DNA from 2 places in the Geomicrobium sp. JSM 1781026 genome. Region 1 is predicted to be linked to the other one. Evidence: a T-box and tRNA genes for the amino acid it is inferred to sense, from the RefSeq annotation. Region 1 holds a T-box; the other holds one or more tRNA genes.
What was found. The T-box of region 1 lies ahead of ACE1TF_RS00205 (valine--tRNA ligase). A T-box ahead of a tRNA ligase gene usually reads a tRNA of that ligase, here a tRNA-Val.

Region 1 (12,362 bases):
TGCTGTAATTCCGGCTCTTGAACGGAATAGATGGAGGTTTTCCAAAGCTCTTCCAGTACCAAGCGCCACACAATCTAATGGTTCTTCAGCGACCAACACCGGCATGTTCGTTTCTTCTCCTAGGCGCTTATCCAGACCTTCTAACATCGCCCCACCACCGGTGAGCACAATGCCACGATCCATAATATCTGCAGCCAGTTCAGGCGGCGTGCGCTCAAGCGTCGATTTCACGGTTTCTATGATCGTTGTGATCGTATCTTCAAGTGCTTGTGCAACTTCGTCCGCTTCAATTGAAATCGTCTTAGGAAGTCCTGTGACGAGGTCACGTCCACGAATCTCCATTGATTCAACATTTTCTTGCTTTTCTGCTGATCCAATTTCCATTTTCAATGCTTCCGACGTACGTTCACCGATCATGAGATTGTACGTCTTCTTGATATACTGAATAATCGATTCATCCATTTCATCACCGGCCACACGAATGGACTGGCTCGTGACAATGCCGCCTAAAGAAATGATGGCAACTTCTGTCGTACCACCGCCGATGTCAACAACCATACTGCCTGTAGGTTCCCAAACCGGTAGATCTGCACCGATGGCTGCAGCAAACGGTTCTTCAATCGTATATGCCTCTCGTGCCCCTGCTTGCTTTGTCGCATCTTCAACTGCCCGTTTTTCCACTGCAGTAATTCCTGATGGTACGCAAACCATTACATTTGGCTTACGCGTAAAAACAGAACGGTTCCGTTGTGCTTGACGTATAAAATATTTCATCATTGTCGCGGTCGTATCAAAATCGGCAATTACACCGTCTTTCATCGGTCGAATCGCAACAATGTTACCCGGTGTACGTCCAATCATATTTTTGGCGTCATTACCGACAGCCTCAATTTGTTGGTTGTCTGAACGCGTTGCTACAACTGAAGGTTCACGAACAACAACCCCTTTTCCTTTTACATATACAAGCGTATTCGCTGTCCCCAAGTCAATGCCTAAATCCTTAGAAAAACCACCAAACATCTATGTATCTCCCTTCATTACCTTCAATTGATTCGTCGTTTTATATCATCGTCTCGTTACAATTTCGGTATCTTCATTACGTATTTTTTTACAACTAAGACCCATATCTAGATCTAAATTTCCCTTACTCATTATACGCAATTTTTACCTAAAAACATAGCGGTAAAAACAGCTTTCATAAATTTCCTCAATTCGTCACAATCGAAAAAGAAGCTAAGGACTTTTGCAGGAACGTAACGTTCCCTAAGAAACCTCGCTAATTTTGGCTAAACGTAGGGAACGTAGATAAGTACTTTGAGCTATATAAGTTGAACGAAAGAAATTCATTGAATCGGATGACCGAGATGGGTCTTTGCGGATGTGTGCTTGCATATTGTCTGTTGAAATTCATCTCGTTGCACTTCGACAGCTTCGTTGCCGATCTTTGTTCGTCACTGCAAGGGTTGCGGGCAACACGAAAAACGTTTGCCGAAGGGTGAATAGTTGTGACCAAGGCCCACCACCTGGCACAAGAATGTGATGGCCGGTCACGTATGTGACAATCCAGCCCTCAAATCGGGCACTTTCGGCACGCAACTGTCACAAATCGCAATATTTGTGACAGTTGACACCTTTTATGTGCGCATTCACATTTAAAATCATGATTTTTCTTTCTCAAGTGTCACATTAATGAATATATGGGGCATTTGGCCTTCTTTCCACACACCGTAGCCAGGAGGCAAAAACGTGAACCGATGTCGCCCTTGTACTCTGAAGTGCATAGAAAACACGGTGGGCGTACTCAGACCACCGATGTTGCACTTGTAGTCTGGACTGCATAGAAAACACGGTGGCAGATGTTTCGCCACCGATGTTGCACTTGTACTATGGAGTGCATAGAAAACACGGTGGCAGATGTTTCGCCACCGATGTTGCACTTGTACTATGGAGTGCAAGCATCCGCCTGCAGTGGAAAGCAACAACAAACCGTGCAATTTGGAAAATGTAAAGTTTATCCTATGTAGATGCTTATCCGCTCCCGCTATGGGTATACACTCGTTTACATAAAAAACCCAAACGTTTGATTGCTCAAACGTTTGGGCTGTTACGCTCATGGGTTCACAGAGTCAAATACCCCGCCGAGATCACGTAAGCTTACGTAACATTGGTCGCCAATAATGATATGATCCAACACGGGAATGCCAATGATATTCCCACAATCAACGAGCCGTTTTGTTACTTGAATATCTTCTTTACTTGGGGAAGGATCACCAGAAGGATGGTTGTGCAAACAGATCATCGATGCGGCTGAACGCCGAATTCCTTCTTTAAATACTTCTCTTGGATGGACAATGCTAGAGTTTAGCCCGCCAATAAATAACGTTTGTTTGTGCATTACTTGGTTTTTCGTATTCAGGTAGAGAGCAATAAAATGTTCTTGTTGCAAAAAACGCATCTCTTCCATGACCCGCTCGGTCACATCTTCAGGGCCAGAAATGATCCACTTCTCTTTTGTATTCATCGTATGGATACGTTTTGCTAGCTCTAATGTTGCGCGGATTTCAATTGCTTTTACGAAGCCGATACCACGAACAGCTTGCAGTTCTTCGACCGTGGCATCCTTTAGTTGTAGGAGACCACCAAATGAAGTGAGCAGACGCTGACTTTGGTCGAGAACAGTTTCTCCGCGACTCCCAGTTCTAAGGAGTATGGCTAACAACTCTTGATTGGACAGCTTGTCTGGTCCTTCTCTGACTAATCGTTCACGGGGCATCTCATTCACGGGTAATTTTACTTCGGGGGGCAGCAAGGGCTCACCTCTTCAGATTTGAATTTAACCAATCGGGGTAAATGTTGACATGTTCAAGCTCTTGCCTGAGACGAGATAATGGCAGACCAACAACGTTATAATAATCGCCAACAATTTCTTTAATAAATAGAGCAGCCAGGCCATTAATTCCATACCCTCCGGCTTTGTCTAACGGCTCACCTGTGCGTACATACATGTCGATCTGTTCGTCTGTGAGCGGGTAAAATGTCACTTTTGTCTCGGCGTGGAATGTGCGGACACTATCGGTAGTGGCCAAAGCCACTCCTGTGATGACTTGATGAGGTGTCTTGGACAGGAGCGAAAGCATGTCAACAGCATCGCGTTCATCTTTCGGTTTGCCAATCGGTTCCCCATCTAAAGCGATAACCGTATCTGCGGAGAGGATCACTTCGTCTTTCGACATGTCTTCTTGAAACACGAACGCTTTCTTCTTCGCTAAGCTCACCGCGTTCTCTGCAGGGGATTTGTTAGGCTGAAACTCCTCATCAACCGGGCGTGTGTGTTGGGTAAACGTGTAGCCGGCACTTTGTAACAACGCGACCCGCCTTGGTGATGAGGAAGCTAGAATTAATTGATTGGTCATAGGGAGCACTCCTTTTATGATCGGTGGCTCCTATTATGTCACAACTCTTGTACCCATCGCTCATAATCGAGAACAAATTGCATCCATTCTGCATGATCATCTGGGTTGTTTTGCAGTGATTCATAAGATTCAAGAACTTGTTCTCCTGACTGTGTTGAGTTAGAAATGACCGTTTGCACCTCTTCGGTAAGCGGCTCAGGTGCCTCCACACCCGTCCCGATAGATGCTTCAATTTCACTTTGTAATAGATTGGCTGCTGCTGTCACTGTTGGGTCGATTGAGTCACTTTCTGGCTCAATCTGAAGTTGTTTGACGTACACATCCATTCCATTTGCTTCGAATTCTGGCATAAGGTCTTGCTCAGCTTGATTTGCTTCAGTCATACCGACATACAAAAAGATGTATTCACTGTCTGTGGCATCGTGCAACACAGCCGGGTGACCAGCGCTCACAAGTTGTCGCTGCACATCTTCGCCTGCTTCCATACTAGAAAAAGCTCCCGCTTGTACAACGTCAACTTCTAGAGGTGCCCACGTTACTTCGTCTCCAACAGACGTTGTCGCTCCGCCCTCTTCTGCTGTCCCCATCACTTCTTCTGCCGAATCAGTAGGGGAAGAGGACGTCACAATTTGCAATAAGGGTAAACCAAACACCACTCCGAGTAATAGAGCTGCTGCAATGAGTCCGATGAATTTCACACGGTCAAAACCATGCCCTTTTCGTTTTGGACCACCGGAACCTGAAGGTTTCTTTTTGCGATGAAAGGGTAAACCAGGTGCTTTTTTACTCGTCGTTTCTTGTGCTCCTTTTTGCTCCCACTCGTTTTTCTTTTGTACTACATCCACTGTTTCATGGTTAGAGGAAGAAGAAACGGGCTTTTTTTCTATCTCTTCAGATTTTGATGTTTCTGCTGCGTGTATTGTTTCTTTTGAAGCTTCTGGCGTACGCACAGCTGGAAGTAATCCCTCGGATGTCACTCGCTCGCCTTCGTTACTCTTCCCCGATTTCTCATTTGTTGGTACAGCTTGATCGCTGTCTTTCCCAGGCTCTTTTTTTAGTGATGAGCTGTTCGTCTTCGCATGTGCGCTCGTTTTGTGATTTTCACCTTTCTTCTTTGCTGCTTCCGGCGCGCCTTGATCATTGTTCGCCGACTTCTTATTCGTTTTTACATCTTGGGAATCGCCTCGCGCAATCTCTTCTTTGGATGATGAGCGATTCGTCTTCGCATGCTCGCTCGTGTTATGTTCATTGTCTTTCTTTTTTGATGTTCCAGGCTCATCCTTCTTCTTTTCATTCTCATTCTGAAACGTAAACGTCATTTTCCCCCGGTCTTGTCCCATATGAACCTCCCTACCTTGAAGGTATTAATATGAGGACAAGGTTATCATATGAAAAGGACAAACCTTGAAGATTCCTGTCAGTTCAATACAAGGAATAACTGACAATGAATGACAAAGCACGGTCCATTCCTTCCCAGACCCAGTCGTAAGCAAATAAAGTAAGGAGCACAGCTACGGAAATGCTAGGCGCTAGAGGATAATGTTTCGTTTTCCCTTTTCGCACAATACCTGTCATTGTGCCAAACAGTGTCGACAAAAAGAAGACGAGGATAAACATCGAGCTGCCAAGCGCCAATGCAAGAATCATAAACAGCTTCACATCGCCACCGCCTATTCCTCCGCCTGACAAAGCGAGTACAGCAAACAGAAACAAAAAACAAAGAAATGCTGTGAGGAGCGGATCATACCAAGGAGAAAGAGGTTCGATGAAGAGGCGGTATACGAGAAATATCAATCCAAAAAACACGACAATTTTGTTAGGGATTCGTAAATAAAGGAGATCTGTCAACACGACGATGATACAGAGGGAAATGACGACAATCGAAAAGAGGAGTTGCGTAGAAACACCAAAAATGAGAAATGCGCTAGCAAATAACGCTCCCGTTATGAGTTCTGTACATGGATACATTATCGAGATCGGTTGTTTACAATGTGAACACCTACCTTTTTGAAAAACGTATGAAAACACGGGGATCAAATGAGTCATTCGGAGTGTACGCTTACAAAAAGGGCAATGAGAGCGTGGCCAAGAAATGGACAGTCCTCTAGGTATGCGTACGGCAACTACAGAAAAAAATGAACCAAAGATAAAACCAATCAATCCAAAAAAAATCAATTCAGTTCCTTTCCATTACCAACGACCGATTAAACACTGCCACAATAAATAAGATTCGCCATCGACAGTAACATTCCTTCTATCGACAGCAAATCTTTTATTTTGTCAGAAACGCACGCATCTCAGAAATAAAAAACAATGAACCTGTAATTAAAATCACGTCTGTTTCTTTCGCAACACGTTTAACATTGTTGTAAGCTTTTTGATTATCCAGCTCAACAGTGATGCCTGAATAGGACATCGTTTCAGCCACTTCTATCGGGTTGGCACAACGCTCATGATTAAAGGAGGTGAGTATGAAAGACGCCGGCTGTAATGAAAGGAGAGGTGCATACATTTCGTTTACATCTTTTTCTTTTGTCACCGCTGCGATCACATGGATCGGTCGTTCTTTTGCGAATGGTTGCATATAACGAACAAGGCTTTCAATTCCTTCAGGGTTATGGGCTCCGTCAATGAGGGTAAACGGCTTGTCCTTTACTTTCTCCAATCGGCCAGGCCACATCGACTGAATGAGACCGCTCTTAATGGCCTCTTCCGAAACCTGATGTCCCATTTTTTGAATTTCAAGCGCGATCGAAACAGCAAGAGCAGCATTGTCAACCTGGTGCCGCCCTCGCATATAGATGCGTAAATGAAGAAGTTCTTGATCTTGGACACGCAGTGAAAACGTTGAGCCTTCTTCTTCGGTCGTCACGTGTGTCACATGAAAATGATCGTTTAAACGAGTAATCGGAGCGGACAGATCTGCCGCTTTCTTTTTAATGACTTCAAGAGACGGCTCGTCGGTGACTGACGTGATGAAAGGAACTCGAGGTTTAATAATGCCTGCCTTTTCATTCGCGATCGCTTCTACGTGATCTCCTAAAATGTGCATATGGTCCATCCCGACATTCGTTATCGCACTTACGCGAGGAAAGATGACATTGGTCGAATCCAATCTGCCACCTAAACCCACTTCATAAATGACAAAATCAGGAGCGACCGACTCAAAATAGACGAAAGAAATTAACGTAAGAATTTCGAACTCCGTTGCCGGTCCAAATGGGTCATCCGTTTGTTCAATCGCATCCCGGACCGTTTGTGCTGCCCGGACAAAGTCATCTTGATGAATGGGTTCCCCATTTAAACTAATCCGTTCTTCAAACCGCACTACATATGGAGAAGTAAATGTACCCACGGAATATCCTGCAGTTTGCAAGATATTCCTAAGATACGTAACGGTAGAACCTTTTCCATTTGTTCCCCCAATATGGATGCATCGGAGCTTCTTCTCTGGGTGCTGGAGGGTGGATAACACGAGCTCCATACGATCCAGCCCTGGCTTGACGCCAAACTTACGTGCGCTTTGTAGCCAGTCCATAACCTGATCAAAGGTGTTCATCAACATCTGCCCTCCAACTCGCTATTGTGCGAGTTTCTCAATCTCTTTTAATCGTTCAATCACTTTTTCTCGTTTCATTTCGTAATCGGCTTTCTTTTCTCGTTCAGCAGCAACCACTTGTTCCGGGGCATTGCTTACAAACTTCTCATTTGTGAGCTTGCCCTCCAGTCGCTTCACTTCTCCGTCAAGTTTCTTCTTCTCTCCTTGCAGGCGGGCCAATTCTTCAGAAACATTAATTAAGCCAGCAAGCGGAATATAAAGTTCTAACCCCGACAAAACATGCGAAATCGATTGTTCTGGCGCGACTAATGACCGATCAATCTTCAGTTCTTCTGGCGAACAGAAATGTTCCAAATAATGAACGCCTCTTTGTAATTGTTCTGCAGACGCTTCTGAACTTGGCTTCATATGCAAAGGAATCGGCTTTCTCGGCGCAACGTCCATTTCTCTACGTGTGTTGCGAACGGTGCGGATGATTGATTGATAAAGTTCCATGTCTGTGAATGCTTCTTCGTCCACCCACGTTGCCTCTGCTTTAGGCCACTCAGCAATCGTAATGGAGTCACCCTTGTGTGGCAGGTGCTGCCAAATCTCTTCAGTAATAAATGGCATAAACGGATGAAGCAAGCGAAGCGTTTGGTCCAACACATGCGCGAGCACAGAACGCGTCGTTTGTTTATCTTCTTCAACGTCTCCATAGAGCGGAAGTTTCGCCATTTCGATATACCAATCACACACATCGTCCCAAATGAAGTTGTAGAGCATCTTTCCGGCTTCACCAAACTCATAACGATCCATTAAACGTGTAACATCAGCGATCGTCTTTTGTAACTTTGCAAGAATCCAACGGTCGTGCGTAGCGTTGACTTGTGTGAGGTCAATGTCCTCATACGTAAAGCCTTCCATGTTCATGAGCGCAAATCGCGACGCATTCCAAATCTTATTGCCAAAGTTCCAGTTTGCCGTTACTTTATCCCATTGAAATTTAAGGTCATTTCCTGGTGATGTGCCTGTCGCAAGCGTGAACCGGAGTGCATCCGCTCCGTATTGTTCGACAACGTCCATCGGATCAACACCGTTCCCGAGGGATTTGCTCATCTTCCGTCCTTCTGCATCACGAACCAATCCATGAATAAGAACATCCTTAAACGGCCGTTCACCGGTAAATTCTAGCCCTTGGAAGATCATTCTTGATACCCAAAAGAAGATGATGTCATATCCAGTTACAAGCACATTTGTCGGATAGAATCGTTTTAAGTCTTCTGCTTCCTCATCTGGCCAGCCCATTGTTGAGAACGGCCACAATGCTGAACTAAACCACGTATCCAACACATCTTCATCTTGTGTCCAGTTTTCAAGATCCGCTGGTGCTTCTTTTCCTACGTACAGTTCACCTGTTTCGTTATGGTACCACGCAGGAATTTGATGTCCCCACCAAAGCTGTCTAGAAATACACCAATCTCGGATGTTTTCGAGCCATTGCATATACGTGCGTTCAAACCGCTCCGGCACAAATGTGACTTTATCATCTGCATCTGCTTGCAGCTTCATGGCAGCTTCAGCGAGAGGTTTCATATCTACAAACCATTGGGTCGAAAGATAAGGTTCAACGACAGCGCCACTTCGTTCTGAATGACCGACAGAGTGCAGGTGTTGCTCAATGTCAAACAATATGCCGTCAGCTTGTAAATCCTTCACGATTTGTTTGCGGCATTCGAATCGATCTAAACCTTGATATTTTCCAGCATTTTCATTCATTTGCCCAGCTTCATCCATGACGAGAACACGAGGCAGTTCATGACGATTTCCAATTTCAAAATCATTCGGGTCATGAGCTGGTGTGATCTTTACCGCTCCCGAACCAAATTCACGATCAACATATTCATCAGCAATAATCGGTATTTCACGTTGAACGATCGGCAAGATAACGGTTTTTCCAATTAAATGTTTGTAGCGTTCATCTCTTGGGTGTACCGCAACTGCTGTATCTCCAAGCATCGTCTCTGGTCGCGTCGTAGCGACTTCGATGTATCCTTCTTCGTCTTTTAACGGGTAACGCATGTGATAAAAAGCGCCTTCTACTTCTTTGTACTCTACTTCAATGTCTGAAAGCGCTGTTTGAGCAGATGGGTCCCAGTTAATGATGTATTTACCGCGATAGATGAGCCCTTTCTCATATAAACGAACGAACACTTCTTTTACCGCATCGGACAATCCTTCATCTAATGTAAATCGCTCTCTCGTGTAGTCTAATGACAAACCGAGCGTGGACCATTGTTCTCGAATAAAGTCTGCATATTCTTCCTTCCACTGCCAAGACACATCAAGAAACTTTTCTCTGCCCATTTCTCTTCGAGATCGGCCTTCTTCTTTTAGTTTCTGTTCGACTTTGGACTGCGTTGCAATGCCTGCGTGGTCCATTCCCGGTAGCCACAGCATGTCCTTGCCTTCCATCCGTTTCTGACGAGCAATAATGTCTTGTAAAGTCACGTCCCACGCATGCCCTAAATGCAACCGTCCAGTTACATTCGGTGGGGGGATGACGATCGAGTGGGGATCTCCCTTTCTTTCACCATCTCGAGTAGCTTCAAAAAAGCCATTGTTAATCCAGTAAGGATACCATTTTGACTCGGTTTGTTTCGGGTCATACTTCGTTGCCATGTTTTTCTCTTCAGTCATTGTACGTCCTCCTTTTTTTGAATAAAAAAAAGCCTTCTCCTTATGAAAAGGACGAAGGGCTCGCGGTACCACCTTTATTTATGAACAATAATCGTTCATACTCTCAGCAACTGTAACGTAAGTTAACGTATTCCTTCTACTATGGTCATTCAAAGGATCTGCTCATGGACGACTTCTGCCCTATCCTGGCGGGGGACCTTCCAGCCATGGGTCCCTTCTCTGTATGAGGATGTGCGCATACTACTTCCATTCTTCGCATGTTGAGGATTCAGTTTGTGTATTTATTGTACCGATGCCTTTACCATTCGTCAACAACATTGGTGACTGATTTGTTTTGCAGGCATAGGATAGAGTAAAAACTAAGGAAGGGGTGTGCTAATGCCCAGATATTATAGTCCGCCCCCGCAATACCCGTACGGAAAAAAGAAACGACCACCATGGGTGTATAAATGGCGTGCGGCAGCTGCTCAAATCTTGCTTCCGATCATCTGCTTTCAGTTGCTACGTTTGTTGTTTTTTGCCACGTTTATTGATGTGTTAATACTCATTATTCTTGCTTGTGCTTTCTGGTATTTCCAAAAATAGATACATTTATGCTTCTGCCTATAAAAACAGATCACCGAAAAACCGGATGGGTCATTACGGACATCCGGTTTAAGTATGACTACCTCGTGTTACGAGAATAAGATTATGGAAAAAATCATTCAACATCCAGTTGGGGTATATGATCATTTTGTAATCTATATACGTTGCACTAAAGAAATTTACTAGCACTTGATGTTATAACTACATCAAACCTCCATTCCATTCGCTTGGCGTAAGAAATTCTAAGACCCTTTTCTGTCACAGAGACTGACGAGACGAACGTACGGCTTACCATCGGCACCTCTGGAGCCGATGGTTGTACTCCAGAGTACAAGAGTTCCCCTGCAGTGGAAAGCAAGTCCCAACAGCGCAAATCAGGAAGATATTAAGTTCATTCTATATAGATTGTTTCGAGGGTGATCTAGATCACCCTTCTCCTAAGAATCCCCAAATTTTATAAAGCTTGAGGTGTTTGTGAGCAATCACTAACTCACCCACCTCTTGCCAAAAAAACAGCCACGAGACTACGTTGCGCTTTGTCTCATGGCTGCTTCTTGGTCTTCTTTCCACTTCACTAGCTCTGCGCCGTATCTTAGTGCATTCAAACGCAGTTCTAGCATTGCCGTCCACTGGTGCTCCGCATAGCTTTGAGGATTGGCTCGATATTGTTCGACAAAATCAATAATCGGTGTTGGCGTTAGCATCAACGCCTTTAGTAACGACGTATCTGCTTCTCCCCATAGAGGGCCATATGCCTCATACGTACCCACGATTGCTTGGTAGTCTAACGCATGGAACGGTTGATTTCTCGCAATGTCTTGATAAAAATAGGCAAGGTCATATGCGGGATGATTCGGTCCACTCGCTTCCCAATTCGTCCACCATGCATTTCCATCAGCTGCAATTAAACCGTGCGCGATTGAAGGTTTTCCGTGACAAAAGACAAACCGATACGTTTCTTTTTCCTTCACGTGACGAGCCCAATTTTGAAATCCACTTTTCCCAGATTGGAACATTCGTTCCAAAAATGGACCGGCATGCAAATACGTCATCGTGAATGGAGAAATGAATCGAGACTGCTCAAGTTGGTCTGCCAACTGTTCCATATGAAGACGCTGTTGATTCCATATGAAATCAACTTCTTGCTCGTATTCCTCCAAGGCACCCTCTTCAATGGTTTGCTCATTTTCAGAGATCTTATGATTCGCTGCAAGAACAGATAATAATCTTAGCTCTTTGGATGGTGGGGATGTGAGTGTTTGTTCTTCTACCCAAGGTTCTAAATAATAATCATAGCCTTCAGCTTCAAAAACAGGAAAATCCCCTCGCGTACTTGTCATGAGGGGGATAATCCCTTGAATGCCTGAACGTTCACCGTAACGTAAATGTTGCAAGAACGTATCTCGTTCTCCGGGCGTTCGGTCCCATCGCTTCATCGCCATAGGACCGTCCGGATGGTCAACTTTTATTACGCGGTCACTCACCCACTGCCAGTCGGACGGACGGTCAACAATGGTGCGTACGGCCGCACGCCACGCCTGATCATTCATGTTGAGCTTGCACCGGAATGTAAATAATTTCACCAGCTTCAACATGATTCATGTCCATATTGTTCCACCTTAAAAGTTGTTGAACGGAAAACCCGTACCGCTCAGCAATCGTGTCTAACGATTCATTATCTTGAATGATGCACATTTTCATCTTGGTGAACGTCTCCCGATCCCCTTTTTCAAGCATCTCTGTAAGGTATAACGCGTTCTCTCTTCTTTTTTCAGGCTTTTGTGGCTCTTCTTCCACATCTTCCTCATGATGATCTTCAGGCTCCTCATCTAACGGCTCTCTGCTGTATCGTACAGCGCTGTCATGAGAAGGCTCTTCTTGGGCACGATGACTATTCAAATTCAAGTGGACATCTTCTTTTTCTTCTTCCACTCCGGTCCGTTGTTCTTCTTCTGCCTCTTCGGTCGACTCATCATCATTTGAATTATGATCGTCCACAAAAGCAGTGTGCTCAATACGATCTGTATCCTCATCTGCTACTTCTTGCGCATCGTAGTAGGACTTCACTTCATCTCGGGCGAAAGGCTCTTCTTCTAGTTCTTCAACGTCTTCATCAAGCTCAGATG
Region 2 (12,362 bases), 240 kb from region 1:
CGCATTTATATTACGAACAAGTGCGCGAAGAAGTGGCTGCACCAATGATTGCGATGTTAGAAAATTTGCGATACGGATTACAAGCAGAAGAGCAGTACACATTGGCACAAGAGGAGTGGGAAGATGCTGCCATGGTCGCTGAATTTTTCACGCCACCGTTTGATATTTCTTATGAAGCACAAGATTCAGGTGGAGAGGTTGATGCAATCACTCATCTTATCCCAGGTTATGCCGTCATGTTCACCTTCTTTATTATGATTTCAATGGTCACCTCATTTATTAAAGATCAACGATCCGGTATGCTTTCGCGGCTGGCAGCAACACCGCTTGCCCCGCTACAATACCTAGGAGGAAAGTGGATCGCTTTTATAACAATCGTTTTTTTGCAAGTCGTCATTCTTCTCCTTTTCGGTTACTTTGTGTACGATATCACCCTTGGAAATGTGCCCGCGATTACCGCTGTTTCCCTACTCCTTGCCCTGACTGCGACAGGTCTTGGTCTTGGCCTTAGCCTTGTTGTACGTACAGAGAATATGGGAATCGCACTCACACAAGTGATCGCTCTTGGCGGCGCGATTGTGGCTGGATTATGGATGCCTTTAGAATTTATGCCGTCCTTTATTCAAACCATCAGTGTCGGGTTACCCCAATACTGGGCGCATCAAGCATTTCTTGATGTGATGTCACGCGGGGCTACGATCGTTGACATTTGGCCCTCACTTGCAATGCTTCTTGGGTTTAGCATGCTTGGCGCATTTATCGCTTGGCTTAGCTACGGGCGTTACGTGAAACACGCAAACTAGCGCATAGCTCAATAAATTGACGGGAACCCTGAAAACACGACTATAGCGTATATGGCATTGCTAGGCTATACTAGAGAGAGTGAACGATACATGTAAGGGGGTTCATAAAATGCAGGAGGATACCCTGATCGAACAGCCGGACAAAAAACCGGTTTCTCCACACACAAATGACGATAAGGAACGATTGTTGAAACGACTGCGTCGCGTAGAAGGTCAAATTCGTGGCTTGCAGAACATGGTTGAAGATGATCGATATTGCGTCGACATCCTCGTTCAGATTACAGCTGTTCAAGCCGCATTGAAGAAAGTCGGCTACTCGTTACTTGAACATCATACGAAAACGTGCGTCGTACACGACATCCAAAACGGCAAAGAACAAGAATCCATCGATGAGCTGATGAAAGTCATTCAGCAATACGCCAAATAAGTACAGGCGAGACGGTTTCATTTGCACAACGGGTGGGTATATATGAAGTAACCTTCAACGAGGAGGACTTCAAAATGGGAAAAGGAAGTAAAGATCGTCTAAAGGGACTCGGCAACAAGATTAAAGGTTCTGCAGAAGATGCCGCAGGCAAAGCAACGAATGATCCTGATTTACAAGCAAAAGGGAAATTCGATAAAGTTAAAGGTACAGCCCAAGAAACAAAAGGCAAACTAAAAGATACGTAATGAATTAAAAAACGCAGATCGTAAATCGATCTGCGTTTTTTGCTATGTGGCCGAGGGGTCAGTTCTTATGAATTGACGCTCATCTTCATTTAACCCACATGCCCCACATTGGATGCGGTTGCTCGGTCCACTATAAGGCAGGTGAAACGGGTCTAATTCTGATTGCTGGTATTCTTCGACTACATCCCCCGTTTGTGGATTCAGTTTCACCGCATGCGGAGACTGTTCAATAATGTGAAAACGTGTTTTATTCGTTTTGCATGCTGGGCATACATAATGCGTCGTCATCAAATCCCTCCTGTTTTACGATTATCGTTCCCTTGAGCTTGTTTCTTTATCCAGAAAAAAGGATGACGCATACAGCGGCATCCTTTTTTGCTTATTCTGGTGCAACAACAACCCCACAACCAATTCGGTCTCCAGCGTCTCCTGCCTTCTTCGTTTCTTCATCCGCACCCGGTGCATCTGACTCTGAAGATTGATAACGGTCAGGAATGTTCGCAAAGTTATCGGCACCTTCATGAATCATCACAGAAACATCCGCATCAATTAACTCTTCTGCACCAAATCGGTCCATCATAAATGTCGCTTGTGCAGTGCCATCTTCATTCACATACAAGGATGGCATGTCTCCAGCATGATGATCATGAGAAACATCTTCAGGAGAGTAATGTCCACCCGCTGTCGTAAACGGACCGTCAGCCGCATCCGCTTCACAAATACCCTTTTCATGAATATGGAACCCATGAAATCCTGCAGGCTCTAACCCTTCGACTTTCGTATGGACAACCGTCTTCCCTTGACTGTCTTGGTAGAAATTCGCCTCGCCAATGACGTCTTGATTTACATTTATAATTTCTGCCATCGCTGACGGTTTCAACGGCGTATTCTCATGTTGAACGGCATTGACTTCTTCTACTTCATCCTCGCCAGGGGTTTGCTCGTCTTGCGCACAGCCGGTAGCTAAAATCGCAACCATTGCCACGATCATATACTTTCTCAATTCCTACACCTCTTTTCTATTTACATGCTAGCTTTGCCAACATGTTTCTTCTTTCATACATGAAAGATCATTCCAAAAAATAGGTGTAGGATCGTTGACTTTACACAGTAGGTTCGATTTTTTCTCCATTAATCCATGTGCTTAAATGCGTGGATGCATAATGGAACGGGTGGCCTGTCCAGATCGCAAAGTCTGCGTCCATCCCACTAGCGAGGTGACCGATTCGATCCTCTAGACCAAGATGTTTAGCCGCATTTGATGTAACAGCTTTCATCGCTGTCTTTTCACTTAGCCCAGCAGTGATTGCTTTTGATGCACTTACGAGCAAATGCTCAATAGCAATGACAGGATGATCCGTCGTAATCGCAATATTAACCCCTCTCATCTCAAGCTCCATTAGCGTGTGCCAACTTTTTTGACTCGTTTCGATTTTTGATTTTGGTGACATCGTTGGGCCAACTGACACCGATACATCATGCATCGCCACATGATCAGCAATCAAATGGGCTTCCGTCCCGTGTTCTAACGTTAAATCAAAATCAAACTCCTTCTTTAATCGAAGGACTGTAACAATGTCATCTGCTCGGTGCGCATGAATGCGGAATGGAATTTCTTTTCGCAATACTTTCGCTAACTGCTCATAACCAAGCTTAAAATCTGTCGTCCCGGCTTTTCGTTTTTCCATATACTCTTTCGTACGATACATTTCTTCACGAAAGATTGAGGCAATGCCCATACGTGTAATCGGCTTTTTCGTACGAGAACCATACACACGTTTCGGGTTTTCCCCAAACGCCGCCTTCATACCCGACGGGGCGGCAATTGCCATGTGATCAGCAATACTTCCTGATGTTTTCACTGTGCACATTTCTCCACCGATCACATTCGCACTTCCTGGCAACACTTGCACCGTCGTTACACCCGTCCGGATGGCATTTTGAAATCCTTCCTCTAAAGGATTGAGGCCATCAAGAGCGCGGACTTCTGGCGTGACCGGGTCGCTCGTTTCGTTGAAATCCGCCCCTGCTTGCCCGATCCCCTCTTCACTTACACCTAGATGCGTATGCACATCAATAAACCCAGGGGTTATATACCCGCCGCGAACATCAACTTTCTCCGCCTCAGACGGAATGTCCCCTTCTTTTACAATTCGTTTCACTTTTCCGTCTTCAATTAATAGCGCTTTCCCTTCGTATTTTTCACCGTCTCCATTAAAGATTGTTCCATTATAAAAAGCTTTCACTTATGACCACTCCTTTCAAACAGTGTAACAAAAGACGATAAATCTGGACATCGATCATGCTCAATAGCAAAAAAACAACAAAATATTATTGACAAAAACGAACAAATCAGCCTATAATATTGTTGTCGCCATTACTTATACGTTCCGTTAGCTCAGTTGGGAGAGCGCCACCTTGACAGGGTGGAGGTCACTGGTTCGAGCCCAGTACGGGACACCATTTATAACGCTACTCTTTTAGGGGTTGGACGTTTTTTTGTTTTTGTAAAAATATTCAATCTTTCGTATTTGGGGCTTATTTTCCCTTGATTACACTGTTGATACTTGATCTCCACTTCAAGCAGATGCTTGTAGTCCAGACTTCAATTGCAACATCGGTGGACAATATTCAGCCACAGTGTTCTCTTTACCCTCCGGGGTGTAAGTGCGGCATCACCTCTCCGCCTCGGTGTGCGAAAAGAGGTCCAAACGCCTTATGCAATCATTTAAGTGACAACTGGTAAAGAAAAGTCATTATTTTAAAAGTGGATCCGCACATAAACGGAGCGGGCGGTCACAAATTGCGATATATGCGCCCGATTTGAGAGCTGACTGGTCACATAAGTGACGGGTAATAACTTTCCTTGCGCCAGGTGGGGACCAGCCGTCACGTCTTTTTTACCCTTCAATACTCGTTTTCCGTGTTGTCTTCAACTCTTGCAGTGACGAACAACGAGCGGCATCATAGTTGTCGAGGTGAAACGAGATAAGCTTTAACAGTCAATATGTAGGTATTCACCCGTAAAGAGCGATCTCGATCATAGGAGTTCAACTTATATAGATCATTTAAGTATGCCATACTGCTCGGTTCTACTGGATAGACTAACAGCATTTATTGATAGTAACAGTTTATCTATATTCGTTACTATATCCATGAAATTATTTGCATTAAGAGCAGCGCCGTCTACAGCACATGAATATTAATCAATCGAAAGTTCACTTACCCAGCTGAGCGCTAATATCCATTTTTGTTCGCTTGTTTGTTATAGTATTCGTAACTATATGTTAGGGGATGTATACATGTTGCATAAGAAAACTCCTTATAGTATTCGCAAAGGTAAACTAGATGATTCAGATGAAATATTACAACTGCAAAGTTCAGTAATTTCTGAAGACAAATTTTTAATTACCACTTCTGCTGAATTTACTCCCAATTTTGCAAATCAAAAAGAATGGATGAATAAAATATTGGAGAATGATCGGGAAACGATCATTGTTGCTGAATTTGAAGCTAAAGTAATTGGATGGATAATATTTCAATCACATGATAGAAAAAGGTTACAACATACAGGCTCCTTTGGAATGGCGGTAAGTAAAGCACATCGAGGTACAGGTGTAGGTAAAGCTCTTGTAGAAAGTTTATTACTATGGGCAGAAAAGAACACATATATCGAAAAAATTAGTTTAGGAGTGTTTTCTACGAATCACAGAGCCATCTCATTATATAAAAAGATTGGTTTTATTGAAGAGGGCCGCAAAGTTAAAGAAATAAAAATTGATAATCACCAATATATTGATGATATTATGATGCACAAGTTTGTTTAAAAATTGACAGGAATTACGAGCACTAAATTCACTTTGAAAATATATCTATTTCAGTTTATCTCTTAGTAAACCTATCCTTAAAAGTTCATATAGCACATAATCACTTAAGTGCATTTTGGTACTTATAATCATCGGAATATTGAATGAGCGTTTATCATATATAATAAGCGCTTTGATTAATATTACTAAGAGAATACAGATATTCAAATGCCTTATGACCCCACTCCTAAAAACAAAATTGAAAAGCAAAATACTTTTCCTGAAAAATATATTTGCCTTTTTCTTCTACATTATATAATTGTTTCCGATATTATAGTAATATATAATCATTACTTTAGTATTTGGAGGAATTTGATGGCAATTTTGTTTGGGTTATTCGCTTTTTTTGCGGCATTTGCTTCTTTCGGTCTATTGGTGGTTGCTTTTATTCTCTTTTTTACGAAGCGCGAATATTTTAAGCGGACGATGATTGCAAGTGTTGGTTCTTTTGGTGCGATGGTTTTATCTTTTGTGATGATGGGGGTTTTATTACCTAACGATTCGTCGGAAGACGTCGCTCGCGCAGATGAAGAGCCTGCTGAAGAAGAAGAGGTTGATGAGGTAGAAGAGTCTGAGTCTGAAGTCCACTCTGTTGAGTTAGACGCAAGTATAAACTTTGATTCGACTGAAGACGAGATACACATATCTGGAGACACAAGCTTTGAAGATGGGGTTACTGTTACATATACGATTTCAAATTTAGATCACATGGATGAATTTATTGAAGGAGATATCGAAGTACAAGATGGTGAATTCGCTGCTAAAGTAGATATTTCTAGTTTTCAAGACGGGGAAGTTCATGCTGTTTTAGGGTATTATCCGTTCGCTCAAACTGAAGATATTACGGAGAAGTACGGTTTTGAAGGGGAATATATTGGTCACGATCATATTGATGATTTCGGTGAAATTCGTTTTGAAGAAACCTTTGTTCGCTCTCACCCTGTTGAATTGAGCGGAAGTGGTGATACCGCCACTGATTCATTTAGTCTGAATGCTGGATTTGCGGTTATCAATGCAACACATCAAGGGTCAAGCAATTTTGCTTTGTATTTAAAAGATGAATATGGTGGCCAAGATCTTTTAGTGAATGAGATTGGCAATTATGACGGAGAAACGTTTGCTGTTATTCCTCAAACTGATGATTTTTATTTGGAAGTTAAAGCGGATGGAAGTTGGGAAGCTTCCGTTTCACAAACGATTCCAGAAGAAGTGACTAACGAAGATGACTCGATTGAAGGAACCGGAGACTCCGTCGTCTTTGTGGATATGAGTAGCGGTAATAAACGACTTTCCTTCACCCATAGCGGGGATAGCAACTTTGTCGTACGATTAAACGGGCAAAATTTACTCGTTAATGAGATTGGGCATTATGAAGGGACCCAAACGTTCATGTTTAATGATGATGATGTTTATGCGTTTGAGGTTCTTGCTGACGGAAATTGGCGTATTGATATTGACTAAAAAAATAAGGAGACCGCAAACGTTGGTGATGCGGTCTCCCTATTTTTAGCGATACTGAATGAAAACTTTTAAGGGGCGCATTTTCCGTTCGGCTAGTAGGTGAAAACATTCAATCAGCTCAGATTGTTCAATGGTTTGCTCAAATAGCTCATAAACGTAAGGTGTGCCGCTTACTTGTCTGAAAAACCATTCGAAGTGTTCACGATAATCCCAACCATCACTCGAACGAAAGAGCGTAAGTTCTTTGCAAAAGTAATCATCGGTTAACTCAAATCGGTCGCTATTTCCATCAGACAGCAAACAAATGCTTCCGTTAGTGCACACTAGCCGCTGTAATTGGCCAAATGCGCGATTGGAAGTTGAACACTCAAGACCGTAATCGTAACAACCGTGGAGCTTATGAGAACCTTCATCGACATGTTCTTTTGCTCCGAATGTTTTGGCGAGTTGCATTCGATCTGCGTTTGGCTCGATTACATCCACGTTCCTCACACCGTAAAATAGTTTCAAATAATAGACCGTCCAAAGCCCGATTACGCCCATGCCTGAAATAACGACACGATCTTCTCGGCGCGGCGCCAGTTTTCTGACCCCCTTTGCTGCATCGCAACTGAGTATGACGAGTATTGCGGCTCTCTCGTTCACATGATCAGGCAGCGGGATGACTTGGTTCTCTTTGCATAGCTCGATATTCTTGTGTCCGTAAAAGGCAACAACTCGGTCTCCTGGCCGTACCGCGTTAACCTCGTTACCTATTTGAACCACTTCTGCGACGTTTTCATAACCTGTTTGTATTGGGTATGTGTTCACAGCACCAAAGTAAGCAGACAGTTCTGCCCCAATGCTAATGCTTGATGCCAACGTTTGGACGAGCACTTCATCGTGTTTAGGTTTCTGTATCAATTCCGTTTTCCATTGTAATGTTTGTTTATCTATTAACTGCAATTCACTTTGTGCGAACATTCCGAACCCCCATTTTTGAAAAAAGAAGCAGGCTGTTACCTGCTTCTTTTCGTTTGCTAATGGTTTAGCTCTCCAAGTTAGAAACGGTTCCCTTTCTTTTGTTGAAGCTGTTGCATTTTATTTTTGATTCGGGATTCTCTTCGTTCTGTTTCCTCGCGGTCTTGCTGAATGTGTGTGACTTGATTGTCATCAATCGTAAGTTGAAGCCATTCCCCTTCTTTCACACCGTCAGGAAGAGATTGTACAGGAACAATTCTTTCTATCTCGTCTTTGCCTACAAGTAACACAGCATTTGTTTTGTCTTCAATGCGGTCAATTACTGCTTGAACGGTTTGCATCATTGCCTCCTATTCAATAAAGCATACACTGTTTTCTGATTCGATTTGTTCTAATCGTCGCTCTCCAATACCTTCGATTTGCATAAGATCATTATATGATGAAAACGGCCGCAAATCTATCATTTGCTCCGCACGCTCCGGTCCGATGTGCGAGATCTCTTGAAGTTCTTTGGCGTTTGCATTGTTTACTGCGACTTGACCAGCTTCACAAAGAGATTCGGGTCCTTTCGCACCGTCCCCGGTACGCACGACGTAGTCCCGGCCATTTGTGTAAACTGTCACAACCCCATCGGTATCGGTTCCGTACACATCAGCTCCTGTAGCTGTGAGGCGTTGTAGTGCTTCTTCATGGGGATGACCATGCGAATTTTCCTCACCTGCTGAATAGATGGCTATCTCCGGCTGCACTTCTTGGAGAAAGCTTTCTGAGCTTGAACGATTTGATCCGTGATCGGCGACTTTTAGAATGTGTGAAGATAGGTCCATCTCTCGTGATACAAGCTCACCTTCTGCGTCTTCATCTAGATCGCCAGTAAACATCATGCTCACATCACCATAGTTAAACTTTACGACGAGGGAGTTGTTACTTTTATGCTCGCCAAGTTGTTCTGGATGCAACACGCTTAACTGCCCTCTTTCAAGCAATGTGCTGTCTCCTGCTTTTGGTTCATGATACACCGCACCAGACGATTGAATTGCGTCAAGTGCTCGTTCAAACGTTTCAGTTGTCTCAGCATCTCCGTTCATCCATACTTCGTGTACGATTAATTCCTCTAGAATCTCTGGAAGCTGGCCGATATGGTCGTCATGAACATTGGAACCGATAAACAAATCAAGCTCTTCAATATCCCGATCATGTAGAAAATCGATGACAGCTGTATCATCATGACGACCAGCATCAATAAGAATATTGAATTCTTCAGTTTCCAACAGTACCGCCTCTCCTTGACCCGCATCGATAAAATGTGCCAAAAGGTCTGGCAATTCATCCACTTCTTTGATTTGCTCATCTTGTGGATCGTTGTTCGCTAAATGTTGTATTCTTCCTAGCTCTTCTTCTGGAATGGCGTTGTTTTCACCATTCATACTACAAGCGGTTATGAGTGCGAAAAGTATAATAAAGCATGAATACAATCCCGTGCGTTTCATATCCAACCCCCTTTTCTTTTTTGTAGTATAAGGAGTTGGTGAGCGATTTATCCGAAAAAGAACAACAAGCGATGAGTGAATTGGACAACGTGCAGCCGGATTGTTTGATCAAAAATCCGACAGAACTAATTTCAAGGCCACCGGTGCTGTGTGAAGGTAAAAATCCCGCCAAAGTTCACTAAATGTTTATTGTGCGCTGGCGCAAAAACCGAACAATCTACCGTTCGTCTTGTGCGACTGACTTGATGAAAAGATGCGATGCACTAAAGAAATTCGTTGATTCTTGAGGTGGTTTTGCTGCATTAAATTTTATCTCTTATACGCTCGGCATAAGAAATTCCATTACTCTTTTCGGTCACTAAAGCCAACATCACATGAGCACAAGGTATATGAAAGACTGTATGGTTTTTCTTCGGCACCTGATGTGCCGATTGTTACTAGCTCATGAGGTTCATGTGAATAAATCGACAACTTCGCTGCCGATTGTTGGTCGTCACTGCGAGGGTTGCGAGCACCACAGAAAATGTTTGCCAAAGGGCATAAAGGCGTAACCGGTGGTCACTACCTGGCGCCAGGAATGTTATGGCCTGTTACTTATGTGACCATTCAGCTCTCAAACCGTGCACTTTCGGCATGCAACGGTCACAAAATGCAATATTTGTGACCGTTGACTTCGTTTATGTGCACATTCACGTTTAAAATCATGATTTTCCTTGCTCAAGTGTCACAATAATGAATATATGGGGCATTTGGACTTCTTTCCACACACCTTAGCCAGGAGGCAGAAACGTGAACCGATGTCGCCCTTGTGCTCTGGAGTACAAGCATCCGCCTGAAGTGGAAAGCAACAACAAACTGTGCAATCAGGAAAATGTTAAGTTCATCCTATATAGATCGTTTCGGACGTGATCTATGTAAGTTGAACTAAAGAATCTCTTCAAGAACCAATGGGGAGCTTGCTAAGATGGAAACTGTGCTCGAGTTGTGACCGAACTGTTCTCAAGTCGTGAAAAATCGCAGGAAAAGCGATATTTTCTCATAAACTAGGGAACAGAATGAGCAAACTCGGGAATAGATTAAAAGTCATGTGCACATCCGCGCTCCGAACCGAGTCCGATTTGGCTTCGGCCGTGTTCAGGTCGAAAGGGTGTTCGCTTATGGGCATTGAATCTGCACTCCAGTTGGAAACTGCGCAGGAGTTTAGCTGAATGAGCGCCAAAATCGTTAAACTAGGCAAACTTGCGCGCAGAACGTGTAAACTTGCGCGCAAAATGGCACCCAGCACCGCGTTACCCCTCCAACCCAACACCCAACAGCGCAATCAGGAAAACCTTAAGTTCATACTATATAAATCATCAAATTACAGTATATTCCAGATCTACAGGCGCTATAAAACCACATAATCCTTCTCCCCCGCAACATAAAGATGAGATATTAGTACCGGGTGCGCTTTAAAGATTAGCTGTTTTTTAGTGGCTTCTCTCGCCCTGACGAGGCATCCATTTTGTTTCTTTTACTTCACTGCGCGTTGTTTTCTTTTAAGAAGATCTTGAAACTTGGCGTCTAGCTCTTTTTTCTCTTCTTCAGTTGCTGCGACGCTGAGCTTACTTAGTGTTTCCGTAATTTGCAATTCAATCGCTAAAAGATCTTCGTCTGTATGAGAATGAGCGGTTTGTTCGTCTCTTGAGATTGGGCTGACGGTCGGCACGTTGTTGGCAAACGACAATTCATCGTCAGCGACTTCGTCGACGAAGCTACGATCATGGCTAACAAAAATGATCGTACCAGGAAATGAGCGTAACACTTCCGTAAGTGCTTCTTTTGTTGTGAGGTCTAAATAATTGGTCGGCTCATCCAATAGCAGAAGATTGTTATTATGCAAGAAGACGGTCGCAAGCGACGCGCGCACTCTCTCGCCACCACTAAGGACTGCGATCGGTTTATGCACATCTTCTCGCTTAAAACCAAGTCGTGCGAGCACGTTTCGAATGAACGTTTCTTTGTACGGGCTTTTTGCCGTCACATTTTCTAAAATGGTCTCATTTTCATTTAAGTTCTCTTGCTGTTGCGAGAAGATGCCTAGTTTTGCCGGACCTGCAACAGTAAGCGCCGAATCTCGACTTGCAATCATGTTAAGAAGTGTCGTTTTTCCACTGCCATTTGCTCCGGTAATGGCAAGTTTTTGACCAGGTTTGATGGCTCCAGATACTTGTGATTTGAGCGAACGGTTGCCAACTTTCACCTCACAATCGTTAAATTGAACAGCATAACGACTATGAAGCTTAGGAAATTCTGCAATATCAAACACAATCGCCTCATGCTCCATTGGCTTTTCTTTTTTTTCAAGCTGATCGATTCTGGAGTGCATCGTTTCTGCAGCCCGGTTCAGCTTCGCCTTCGTCGCTCGAGCACTTCGCTTGTGCAACCTTGCTTCTGAATTACCCATACGGCTTGGCGCCTTTTTTACACGATCTGATTTTTGCTGAACATTTTCAATCGCTGATTCCAGCCGTTTTTTCTCTTTCGCATACGTTTCGTAATCTTTATTTTGCCGAACACGAGCGGCTTGTTTTTGTTGTTGATACGCATCATAATTTCCTTCGTACATCGTGACGGTCTGATTTTCAATCTCCCAAATGGTCGTACAAACCTCATTGAGCAACTGCTTGTCATGGGAAGTGAGTAGCACTGCACCCCGGTGCATTTTGAGGGTACGCTCAAGTCCTTCAATGCCTTGTATGTCCAAGTGACTCGTCGGCTCATCGGCGATGATTACGTCAGCTTCTTCGCCGAGTGCGCTCGCAATCTTTTTCCTCGTGCGCTCACCCCCGCTCATCTCTCTATCGTCCTCTGGCACTCTCCATAGTGAGGCGAGCCGTGCATTCGGTTGGACGTCCCCCTCGTTGAGTTGTGGGATATAGACTGCATTCCCATATCTTTCAACCGTACCTGAATCCTCTTTGAGTTCCCCCGCCAAAATGGAGAGTAACGTCGACTTCCCTGCACCGTTGTCACCGACGACGCCGATGCGGTCTCCTTCGTACACATAAAGGGAATCGACGGAGAACACTTCCTGTCCTTCATAATTTTTTGATAGTTGTCTAGCGTGT

Region 2: it has a tRNA-Val gene. The T-box ahead of ACE1TF_RS00205 (valine--tRNA ligase) is inferred to sense a tRNA for this amino acid. The anticodon was not compared.

Annotation. Positions count from the first base shown of each region.
Region 1 covers NZ_JBHFQF010000001.1:40,904-53,265, reverse strand. The annotation lists gene ACE1TF_RS00235 (rod shape-determining protein) at 1-1,020, opposite strand, end outside; gene radC (RadC family protein) at 2,111-2,809, opposite strand; gene ACE1TF_RS00225 (Maf family protein) at 2,814-3,413, opposite strand; gene ACE1TF_RS00220 (hypothetical protein) at 3,452-4,753, opposite strand; gene ACE1TF_RS00215 (prepilin peptidase) at 4,836-5,573, opposite strand; gene ACE1TF_RS00210 (bifunctional folylpolyglutamate synthase/dihydrofolate synthase) at 5,686-6,972, opposite strand; gene ACE1TF_RS00205 (valine--tRNA ligase) at 6,994-9,651, opposite strand; T-box leader at 9,696-9,914, opposite strand; gene ACE1TF_RS00200 (hypothetical protein) at 10,030-10,236, shown strand; gene ACE1TF_RS00195 (hypothetical protein) at 10,761-11,786, opposite strand; gene spoVID (stage VI sporulation protein D) at 11,779-12,362, opposite strand, start outside.
Region 2 covers NZ_JBHFQF010000001.1:277,190-289,551, reverse strand. The annotation lists gene ACE1TF_RS01440 (ABC transporter permease) at 1-803, shown strand, start outside; gene ACE1TF_RS01435 (metal-sensing transcriptional repressor) at 913-1,230, shown strand; gene ACE1TF_RS01430 (CsbD family protein) at 1,305-1,475, shown strand; gene ACE1TF_RS01425 (hypothetical protein) at 1,518-1,763, opposite strand; gene ACE1TF_RS01420 (superoxide dismutase family protein) at 1,855-2,478, opposite strand; gene ACE1TF_RS01415 (amidohydrolase) at 2,579-3,721, opposite strand; tRNA gene ACE1TF_RS01410 (tRNA-Val) at 3,863-3,938, shown strand; gene ACE1TF_RS01405 (GNAT family N-acetyltransferase) at 4,778-5,302, shown strand; gene ACE1TF_RS01400 (hypothetical protein) at 5,657-6,802, shown strand; gene ACE1TF_RS01395 (zinc-dependent alcohol dehydrogenase) at 6,848-7,765, opposite strand; gene ACE1TF_RS01390 (DUF3006 domain-containing protein) at 7,843-8,103, opposite strand; gene ACE1TF_RS01385 (MBL fold metallo-hydrolase) at 8,113-9,252, opposite strand; gene abc-f (ribosomal protection-like ABC-F family protein) at 10,766-12,362, opposite strand, start outside.